2 linked regions of the Lichenicola cladoniae genome follow. The protein of the gene in region 2 interacts with the protein of the main gene of each other region in a pairwise test. Links are inferred from orthologs where the notes say so. Each region holds a gene or a part of one and is shown on either strand. Other genes may lie near its edges.

Evidence for each region.
Region 1: the proteins of uvrB (region 2) and uvrA interact in binary tests that used the Escherichia coli proteins (3 or more experiments, as listed by UniProt). The link is inferred for Lichenicola cladoniae from one-to-one orthologs.

The regions. Positions count from the first base shown.
Region 1 is NZ_CP053708.1:2,206,670-2,211,536, forward strand. The notes cover bases 1,372-4,867. They hold uvrA (excinuclease ABC subunit UvrA), read right to left. Parts: upstream 4,503-4,867; coding sequence 1,572-4,502; downstream 1,372-1,571. Other genes in these bases: HN018_RS10240 (NAD(P)-dependent oxidoreductase), read right to left, coding at 1,372-1,551; ssb (single-stranded DNA-binding protein), read left to right, coding at 4,669-4,867. Outside these bases: HN018_RS10230 (hypothetical protein), read left to right, coding at 1-289; HN018_RS10235 (LytTR family DNA-binding domain-containing protein), read left to right, coding at 308-718; more of HN018_RS10240, read right to left, coding at 673-1,371. UniProt on the Escherichia coli protein: The UvrABC repair system catalyzes the recognition and processing of DNA lesions. UvrA is an ATPase and a DNA-binding protein. A damage recognition complex composed of 2 UvrA and 2 UvrB subunits scans DNA for abnormalities.
Region 2 is NZ_CP053708.1:1,369,008-1,374,679, reverse strand. Bases 2,086-5,015 are described here. They hold uvrB (excinuclease ABC subunit UvrB), read right to left. Parts: upstream 4,699-5,015; coding sequence 2,473-4,698; downstream 2,086-2,472. Other genes in these bases: HN018_RS06285 (DUF167 domain-containing protein), read left to right, coding at 4,748-5,015; HN018_RS06295 (TonB-dependent receptor), read left to right, coding at 2,086-2,416. Also shown: HN018_RS06300 (tautomerase family protein), read right to left, coding at 1-99; more of HN018_RS06295, read left to right, coding at 233-2,085; more of HN018_RS06285, read left to right, coding at 5,016-5,056; HN018_RS06280 (RES family NAD+ phosphorylase), read right to left, coding at 5,088-5,672. UniProt on the Escherichia coli protein: The UvrABC repair system catalyzes the recognition and processing of DNA lesions. A damage recognition complex composed of 2 UvrA and 2 UvrB subunits scans DNA for abnormalities.

The DNA.
Region 1 (4,867 bases), 840 kb from region 2 along the record:
GGTCGGGCGGCGTGCGTTGCAGTTCCTGTTGTGCACCCTCTCAAGGGAAGTCAGTGTCGTGCTAATCGGCCTCGCCTTGCGCCGGAAATACGGGGACCTGTTTTACGGCCGGTCTGCATGGCGGATGCTGCTGGTCCTGGTGATCAGCTCGTTGCCGGCCAGTCTCGGCATGCTGGCGGCGATCGGTGCTGTCAGTGGGCGATGGCCGCCTTTCTTCCAACTCTACATGCAGTCGCTACCGCTGGGGCTGGTGATCGCGTTCGCGCGCCGCGGGGTCGTGAGCGGATAGGTTTCGTCATCCGGCTCGTTGGCAGCGCCGCCGATACCGCCACCTGAACCCGGACCGGCAGCGGTCGGGACGTCGTCCTTCCTGTTACGGCATGCGCCGGACCTGGCCGGAAACCGATTGCTGGCACTGCAGGCGGAAGACCATTACCTGCGCGTCCATACCGATGGAGGTGCCGTTCTGGTGCTGATGCGCCTGCGCGACGCGATCGCATCGCTTGGAGACAGCACCGGCTGGCAACCGCACCGCTCGTTCTGGGTGGCGAGCGATGCCGCCACCCGGGCCCAGCGTCGTGGTCAGGGGTGGCAGCTGGTGCTGGAGAACGGGCTGGTGGTGCCGGTCAGCCGGAACGCGGTTCCGTCGATGCGCGCGAGCGGATCCGTATCTCAGCCTTTCGCCAGCGCCTCGGTGACCGGCAGCACGGAAGAGTAGTCGTCCTTCGCGTGATGCTGCTTGGTCAACGCCAGCAGTTGGGTGGCCGCGGCAATGGTCGGCAGCGGCACCGAATGGACGGCGCCATCGGCCAGCAGCAGGCCCATGTCCTTGTGCATCAGCGCGGTCGGGAATTGCGGGCTGATGTTGCCGCTGCTGGCGGCCTTCAGCTTGCGCTTGTGGTGCGGCGAAATCACCGCGAGACCATCGAGCGCGCCAAGGAGCATCTCGCGATCGAGACCGGCGACGAGGCCATAGCCGACCGCTTCCGCAAGTGCCGTCATGCTGGCACCCATGATGCCGTTCACGACCAGCTTGAGGACGGATCCCTGGCCGGCGGCGCCGGCATGGACGGTCATCTTGCCGATCGCGTCGAGGATCGGGCGCGCCCGCTCGACGTCGGCTGCCTCGCCGCCGACCAGCACCACCAGGGCGCCGGCTTCGGCCTCCGGCGTGCTGCCGGACACCGGCGCATCCAGTACGGCGACGCCGCGATCGATGCCGGCCTTGGCCAGGCGGCGCGAGGCATCGGGAGACACCGAGCTGGTGTTGATCAGCAGCCCGCCGGTGCGCATTCCGGCCAGTATGCCATGCTCGCCATACGAGGAGGCATCCAGCGCGGCGTCGTTCGGCACCGATATCATGACGATGTCGGAGGCTTCCGCGAGAGCACGAGGCGAACCGAGCAATCTGGCTCCGTCGGACGCAGTCTCGCTCTTGGCCGACGGCGTGTAGGCAACGACCTCATAGCCTGCATCGCGAATATGCTGTGCCATGCGCGACGCCATCGCGCCGTAGCCGACGAAGCCGACAATCTGTTTCTGTTCCGGCATGTCCGATAAGTCCTTGAGGTTCAGGCTCTTTTACGTTTACGCGCCGGCTCGGGAGCCGGAAGGATCGGCGCCAGGAACCGGCCGGTATGGCTGTCCTTGGCAGCGGCGATATCCTCTGGCGTACCCACCGCGACGATGCGACCACCGCCGTCGCCGCCTTCGGGACCGAGGTCCAGTACCCAGTCGGCGGTCTTGATGACCTCGAGGTTATGCTCGATCACCAGCACCGTGTTGCCCTGGTCGACCAGGGCATGCAGCACCTCGAGCAGCTTGCGGACGTCCTCGGTGTGCAGGCCGGTGGTCGGCTCATCGAGGATATACAGCGTGCGTCCGGTGGCGCGGCGGGCGAGTTCCTTGGACAGCTTCACCCGCTGCGCCTCACCGCCGGACAGCGTGGTCGCCTGCTGGCCGAGCTTCACGTAGCCGAGCCCGACCTGCTGCAGGATGGTGAGCCGATCGCGGATGCGGTTGGCAGCGGAGAAGTACGGCACCGCCTCGTCGACCGTCATGTCGAGCACGTCGGCGATCGAGTGGCCCCGGAACTTCACCTCCAGGGTCTCGCGGTTGTAGCGGGCGCCCTTGCAGGTGTCGCAGCGCACGAACACGTCGGGCAGGAAGTGCATCTCGATCTTGAGCACGCCGTCGCCCTGGCAGGCCTCGCAGCGGCCACCCTTGACGTTGAAACTGAAGCGGCCCGGCGTGTAGCCGCGCGCCTTGGACTCGGGCAGCTCGGCGAACCAGTTGCGGATCGGCGCGAACAGATCGGTGTAGGTGGCCGGGTTTGAGCGCGGCGTGCGGCCAATCGGCGACTGGTCGATGTCGATGATCTTGTCGAGCAGGTCCATGCCCTCGATGCGGTCGTGCGGCGCCGGCACCTGGCCGGACCCCATCAGCCGGCGGGACAGCGCCTTGTAGAGCGTGTCGATCACCAGGGTGGACTTGCCGCCGCCGGATACGCCGGTGATGCAGGTGAAGGTGCCGAGCGGGAAGGCGGCGGTGACGTTCTTGAGGTTGTTGCCGGTGGCGCCGACCACCCGCACCTGGCGCTTCGGGTCGCTCACGCGCCGCTCGGTCGGAACCTCGATCCGGCGGCGGCCTGACAGGTAGGCGCCGGTCAGGCTGTCCGGGTGGGCGGCGACCTCGTCCGGGGTGCCCGAGGCGATGACGTTGCCGCCGAGCACGCCGGCGGCCGGCCCCATGTCGATCAGGTAGTCGGCGGCGCGGATCGCCTCCTCGTCGTGCTCGACCACGATCAGGGTGTTGCCGAGGCGCTTGAGCCGGTCGAGCGTGCCGAGCAGACGCTCGTTGTCGCGCTGGTGCAGCCCGATCGACGGCTCGTCCAGCACGTAGAGCACGCCGGTCAGGCCGGAGCCGATCTGGCTGGCGAGCCGGATCCGCTGGCTCTCGCCACCGGACAGGGTGGCCGAGCCACGGGAGAGGGTGAGGTAGTCCAGGCCGACATCATCGAGGAAGCGCAGCCGGTCCAGGATCTCGCGCAGGATGCGGCGGGCGATCTCGGCGCGCTGCGGGGTGAGCGTCGCCTCGACGGTGGCGAACCATTCCAGCGCACGGCGGATCGGCAGCTCGGACGCATCGGCGATGGTGTGGCCGGCGATCTTGACCGAAAGCGCCTCGGGGCGGAGGCGGGCGCCGTTGCAGACATGGCACGGCTTCTCGGACTGGTAGCGCGACATTTCCTCGCGGACCCAGGCGCTGTCGGTTTCGGTGTAGCGGCGCTGAAGGTTCTTGATGACGCCCTCGAACGCCTTGTTCACCTTGTACGAGCGCTTGTCGTCCTTGTAGGTGAACTCGACGCTCTCCTCGGTGCCGTGCAGGACGGCGTCGCGCACCGGCTCGGTAAGGCCTTCCCAGGTGACGGTCATCGAGCTCTTGAAATGACGCATCAGGCTCTGCAGCGTCTGGATGTAATACGGGCTCTGGCTGCCGTTCCAGGGTGCGACGGCGCCGCCATTCAAGCTCAGCGTCTCGTCCGGCACCACCAAATGCGGGTCGAAGAAGCTCTCGATGCCGATGCCGTCGCAGGCCGGGCAGGCGCCCTGGGGTGCGTTGAAGCTGAACAGCCGGGGCTCGATCTCCTCAAGCGTGAAGCCGCTGACCGGGCAGGCGAAGCGGGACGAGAATACGGTGCGGACGGGCTCGGTCGCATCGTCCTTGCCGGTCTTGGCGACTTCCTCGGCATAGACCACGCCGTCGGCCAGTCCGAGCGCCTGCTCGAAGCTGTCGGCCAGCCGGCTCTCGATGCCTTCCTTGACCACGACCCGATCGACCACGGCCTCGACCGTGTGCTTGAGCTTGCGGTTCAGGTTCGGAACGTCGGCGATTTCGTAGAGGGTGCCGTCGACCTTGGCGCGGGTGAACCCTTTGCGGGCGAGGTCGGCCAGCTCCTTGCGATACTCGCCCTTGCGATCCTTGATGATCGGCGCCAGCAGCATCAGCCGCGTGCCGTCCGGCATCGCCATCACGCGATCGACCATCTGGCTGACCGTCTGCGCTTCGATCGGCAGGCCTGTGGCGGGGGAGTAGGGAATACCGGCACGCGCCCAGAGCAGGCGCATGTAGTCGTGCACCTCGGTGATGGTGCCGACGGTGGAGCGCGGATTGCGGCTGGTGGTCTTCTGCTCGATCGAGATCGCCGGCGACAGGCCCTCGATCGAATCGACATCCGGCTTGCCCATCAGCTCCAGGAACTGGCGCGCATAGGCCGACAGGCTCTCGACGTAGCGGCGCTGGCCCTCGGCATAGATGGTGTCGAAGGCGAGGGATGACTTGCCCGAGCCGGACAAGCCGGTGATGACCGTCAGCTGGTCGCGCGGGATGTCGACGTCGATGTTCTTGAGGTTGTGCTCACGCGCGCCGCGTACCCGGATCGCGGCGTTGCGGGACGGATGATGACCGGAACGGTCGTTGCTGGAACCGTCGGCCACCGCCATCGGAGCACTCCTCTTTGCCAAATCGCTCTCCTCGTTCATACTATGTTCTTGTTCCGCTCGGATAGTCCGGCGGGTAGACAGACGATCTCTGACCCACGGATCAGACAGCGTGGGAACGCGCCGGACCGCTCAAGTGGCCCGGCCCTCGGAAAGACAGGAAGTTGCGATGGCGGGCAGCGTCAACAAGGTGATCCTCGTTGGGAATCTCGGGAAAGATCCCGAGGTCCGGAACGCACAGAACGGCACCAAGATCGTGACCTTCACGCTGGCGACCAGCGAGACGTGGAACGACAAGGCATCCGGCGAACGCAAGGAACAGACCGAGTGGCACCGTGTCGTGGTGTTCAACGAGCGCCTGGCCGACG
Region 2 (5,672 bases):
CGCGAAGGCTTCCACCACGGCCTCGTGCGCGGCGTCCAGCAGGGTCTGGAGTTCGAGATCGGTACGGCCTTCGAGCAGGTCGAAACGGAGCAACGGCATAGGACAGGACCCTAAGTGGCAAGGATGGCTAGCATCGCACCGTTCCGGGTTCACGCCGAGCGTTTCACGACTGGACAGACCAGAGCCGGCCAGCTACCAAACGCAACAGTATAACATTGCGTATGAGGCCCAGATGCACTGCCGACTATTTTCCAGCAGTATCCTGGCATGCCTCTGCGTGGCCGGCGGCGCCGTTCAACAGGCGCTGGCGCAGCCGGATGTTCCGCCGCTGAGCCGGGATTTCAAGACACAAGCGCCAACGCCGGGGATCAACGATCCGGTCGAGACGGTCACTGTCCGGCTCGATCGTGCCCGGTCCGGGCTGCAGCCGAGCCTCGGCGCGGAAGTCTATCGCTTCGGTCGCGGCGCGCTGGCGACGATCCCCCAGGGCGACAATACCCCGCTCAACCAGGTACTGCTCCAGGCGCCCGGCGTGGCGCAGGACAGCTACGGGCAGATCCATGTGCGCGGCGACCATAACGAGGTGCAGTTCCGCCTCGACGGGGTGCAGCTTCCGGAGGGTCTGGCGGTGTTCGGGCAGAGCCTGCAGACGCGGTTCGCGCACGACCTGTCGCTGACCACCGGCGCGCTCCCCGCCCAGTACGGCTTCCTGCAGGCGGCGGTCATCAACATCGACACCAAGAGCGGGATCACCGATCCCGGCGGTGAGATCTCGGTCTATGGCGGCGCCCGCGACTATTTCCAGCCATCGGCCGCCTATGGCGGATCGTCGGGGCGCTGGGACTGGTTCGTGACTGCGGACGTCCTGCACAACCGCATCGGCATCGAGAACTCGACCGGTGCATTCAATGCCATCCACGATCTGAGCAACCAGTATCACGGCATCGGCAAGCTGAGTTTCACCGCCGACGCGAACACCCGTGTCAGCCTGATTGCCGGCGTATCCAATGCGCAATACCAGATTCCCAACAATCCGGCGCAGGTCCCCGGGCTCGGATTATCGGTGAATGGAACCACCGACTATGCCAGCCGGGACCTGACCGAGCACCAGCGCGAGATCACCGATTTCGCGATCCTGTCCCTGCAGAAGCAGATCGGCGCGCTCGACCTGCAGAGCTCGGTCTTCACCCGCTACAGCAGCCTGTACTACACGCCCGATCCGGTCGGTGACCTGCTGTACGACGGCATCGCGCTGACCGCCGCGCGATCGGTGATGTCGACGGGAACCCAGACCGATGCGAGCTGGCGCATCAACAACCAGCATACGTTGCGCGCCGGGTTCCAGCTGTTCGTCGAGCGCAACGTGTCCAGCACGAATTCCGTGGTGTCGCCACAAGTCGGCGAGGACGGGTCCGGCAATCCGATGTTTGGCGACCAGCCGATCTCGCTGCAGAGCGGCCAGGGCAAGACGGGAATGGTCTATGGCCTGTATGTTCAGGACGAGTGGCGGATCCTGCCGCGCGTGACGATCAACACCGGACTGCGCTTCGACGGCGTCAGCGAATACATCGCCGACCACGCGTTCGGTCCGCGCGTGAACGTCGTCTGGCGCCCGACCGATACGACGACGCTGCATGTGGGTTACGCGCGCTATTTCACGCCGCCGCCGTTCGAGCAGCTGACCAGCAACAATCTGGGCGCGTTCGCCGGCACCAGTGCGGCACCGGCGCAGACCCTGAACGACAAGGTGCAGGCGGAGCGCGACAACTACTACGATGCCGGCATCGACCAGATCGTGCTGCCGGGGCTGCATGTCGGCGTGGATGCCTACTACAAGCAGGCGAGCAACCTGATCGACGAGGGCCAGTTCGGCGCGCCGATCATCCTGTCCGCCTTCAACTACGCACGTGGGGAAGTGCACGGATACGAGGCGACCGCATCGTACGACAAGGGGCCGCTCTCGCTGTATGGCAGCGTCGCCTGGTCGCGGGCGATCGGCAAGGATCTCACCTCGTCGCAGTTCAACTTCAGCGAGGCCGATGTTTCCTACATCAAGAACCGCTGGGTGCATCTCGACCATGACCAGCGCTGGACCGGATCGGCCGGTGCGGCCTATTCGTTCCTGCACGGCTCGAATCATCCGCTGCGGGCATCGGTCGATCTCGTCGTCGGCTCCGGCCTGCGTGCCGACGGCGATGTTCCGAACGGACGCGCCCTGCCCGGCTATTACGTGATCAACACCTCGTTCGTGCAGACCTTCAAGCGGCTGGTGTTGCGCGGCACCGAGATACGGCTCGATATCCTGAACCTGCTCGATCGCCGCTACCTCATTCGCGACGGCAGCGGCATCGGCGTCGGAGCCCCGCAATACGGCCTACGCCGGACCATCCTGGGCGGCATCACCCAGCGCTTCTAACAAGCGGCTTCCAAAGGCAAGCCTTTGGCGGGGTCCAGGGGCAGCGCCCTTGGTCTTCAACCCCGCCGCTTGCCCCGTCGCTGCGACGGATCATACCCGCCACCGCCCGGACCGAGCGGCTCGGGCGTCCGAGACTTGGCGACCTTGCCGCCGCGTGAAGCCGGCGACGGCGGTGGCGGCTCGAGTCCGAGATCGAGCGCCTCCAGCCGCTTGAGCTCGTCGCGCAGGCGGGCCGCGGTCTCGAATTCCAAATCGGCGGCGGCGGCGCGCATGCGCTTCTCGATATCCACGATCGCCGCCTTCAGGTCCTTGCCGACCATGTCGGTGATGCCGCCATCCTTGATCGGCGACACCGTCACGTAGTCCTGCTCGAATACCGACTTGATCGCGTCGCCGATATGCGTGCGTACCGAATGCGGCGTGATGCCGTGCGCGGTGTTCCAGTCGGATTGCCGGGTGCGCCGGCGATCGGTTTCCTCGATCGCGTATTTCAGGCTGTCGGTCATGCGGTCGGCGTACAGCAGCACGCGCCCGTCGATGTTGCGGGCGGCGCGGCCGATGGTCTGGATCAGCGAGGTGCGCGAGCGGAGAAACCCTTCCTTGTCGGCATCCAGGATCGCCACGAGCTGGCACTCGGGAATATCCAGGCCCTCGCGCAGCAGGTTGATGCCGATCAGCACGTCGAATGCGCCGAGACGCAGGTCGCGAATGATCTCGATGCGCTCGAGCGTGTCGACGTCCGAGTGCAGGTAGCGGACCTTGATGCCCGCCTCGGTCATGTATTCGGTGAGGTCCTCGGCCATGCGCTTGGTCAGCGTGGTGACCAGGATACGGCCGCCGCGGCCGATCACGATCCGGCATTCGGCCAGGAGATCGTCGACCTGGTGCTCGACCGGGCGGATCTCGGTGACCGGATCGATCAGCCCGGTCGGCCGGATCACCTGTTCGGCGAACACGCCTTCGACGCGATCCATCTCCCACGGGCCGGGCGTGGCGCTCACATGGATGGTCTGCGGCCGGAAGCGCTCCCACTCGTCGAAGCGCAACGGACGGTTATCCAGGCACGAGGGAAGCCGGAACCCGAACTCGGACAGGATCGATTTGCGTGCAAAGTCTCCGCGCTCCATGCCGCCGATCTGCGGCACGGTCACATGGCTTTCGTCCACGATCAGCAAGGCGTCCTCGGGGAGGTATTCGAACAGGGTCGGCGGCGGATCGCCGGGCTTGCGGCCGGACAGATAGCGCGAGTAGTTCTCGATTCCTTTGCAGGCGCCCGTGGTCTCGATCATTTCGAGATCGAAGGTGCAGCGCTGCTGCAGCCGCTCGGCCTCGAGCAGCTTGCCGTTCGCGGTGAACTCGATCAGCCGTTCGCGCAGCTCCTGCTTGATCAGGATGGTGGCCTGGTTCAGCGTCGGACGCGGCGTGACGTAATGGCTGTTGGCGTAGACGTGCACCTCCTCGAGGTCGGCGGTCTTTTCGCCCGTCAGCGGGTCGAACTCGATGATGCTTTCGATCTCGTCCCCGAACAGCATGATCCGCCAGGCGCGGTCTTCGTTCTGCACCGGGAACACATCGACGGTCTCGCCGCGCACGCGGAAGGTGCCGCGCTGGAACGAGGCGTCGTTGCGCCGGTATTGCTGCTCGACCAGCGCCTTGACCAGCGTGTCGCGCGCGATCGCGCCGCCGACCTGCATCTTGACCACCATGCGGGAGTAGGTCTCGACCGAACCGATACCGTAGATGCAGGACACCGAGGCCACGATGATGACGTCGTTGCGCTCGAGCAGCGCCTGGGTCGCCGCGTGGCGCATCCGGTCGATCTGCTCGTTGATCGCGCTGTCCTTCTCGATATAGGTATCGGAGCGCGGCACGTAGGCTTCGGGCTGGTAGTAGTCGTAGTAGCTGACGAAATACTCGACCGCGTTCTCCGGAAAGAACTGCTTCATCTCGCCATAGAGCTGGGCCGCCAGCGTCTTGTTCGGCGCCAGGATCAGGGTCGGCTTCTGCACCGCCTCGATCACCTTGGCCATGGTAAAGGTCTTGCCGGACCCGGTGACGCCAAGCAGCACCTGGTCGCGCTCGCCCGACTGCACGCCAGCCACCAGCTCGCGGATCGCCGTCGGCTGGTCGCCGGCCGGCTCATAGGGAGAAACCACCTTCAGCTGGCGCAGCTTCGGCTTGGCCGCCTGCCGGTCCGGCTCGAACTGGTTGGCCGGATCGATCGCCGGACGAGCCGGCCGCTCGGGCTTGCGGGAAGGCTTCTTCTGGAGCGTCACTGACATGGGCTGAAGGTGGCGATCGGGATCGCCCAAGGCAAGGAGATCCGGGCAGGTGACGATCGATCCGGATGCCGGAATACTGCTGGTGGCGGTGCGCGCTCAGCCCCGCGCCAGGCGGCCGGCGGTTGCCGGCGGCACGGCGGATGCGAACGGCCGGATACGCCTGCGGGTCGCGGTAACGGCACCGGCGGAGGATGGCCGCGCGACGAGAGCGGTCTGCGACGCCGTCGCGGAGGCCTTCGGGGTCGCCGCCAGCAGGGTCAGCCTGCACAGCGGCGGCACGTCACGGGAAAAACTGCTGCGGATCGAGGGTGATCGCGAAACCCTGGCGGCACGGCTGCAGGTGTTGCTGGCGGGCTGACACCGGCCGCCGGACCAGCCTCCCGCGCACCTCAACAGGTCGAAAGCGGTGGCGTCCCGGCCGGCCGGCTCACCTCCGGCGTGCGGCTGCCGGCCCAGGTAAGGCGCCACAGGCTGCCCTGGCGGAGGTTCTGCACCAGGCTGGGACGGAAGGCGGCGAGGCAGGTGCCGCCTGCATATCGCACCGACGGGTAGATCAATCCGTTGCTGCCCTGCTGCCGCAGCTGTCGCGCCAGCACCTGTCCGGACGGATAGGCCAGCGCCACATCTGGACCGAGATAAGGCTGCGTGCCGAGCGACGGCTCGGTGAGGTCGTGGAAAGGGCCGATGAAGTCGGCGATCATCTCGGCATAGTCGGTGACGTTGTCGTAGCGGCCGATGGCGTCGAGCTCGCGGGTCAGGTGGTAGGTCACTTCCCCCAGCGACGTCGCGACATCGAAGCCGCAATACCAGGCGCCGCGCAGCCCGTCGTTGAAGCGGTTGCCGCCGGGCCGGACATGGGTGAAGGCGGCGTTGACGAAGCTGTCGTTGGGCCGGCCGAACACCAGTTCGCGCGGATCGAGGTCGGGCATGCCGCTGCCCGAGGCCTGGATGCGGCTGTTGGTGACGCCCTCGAG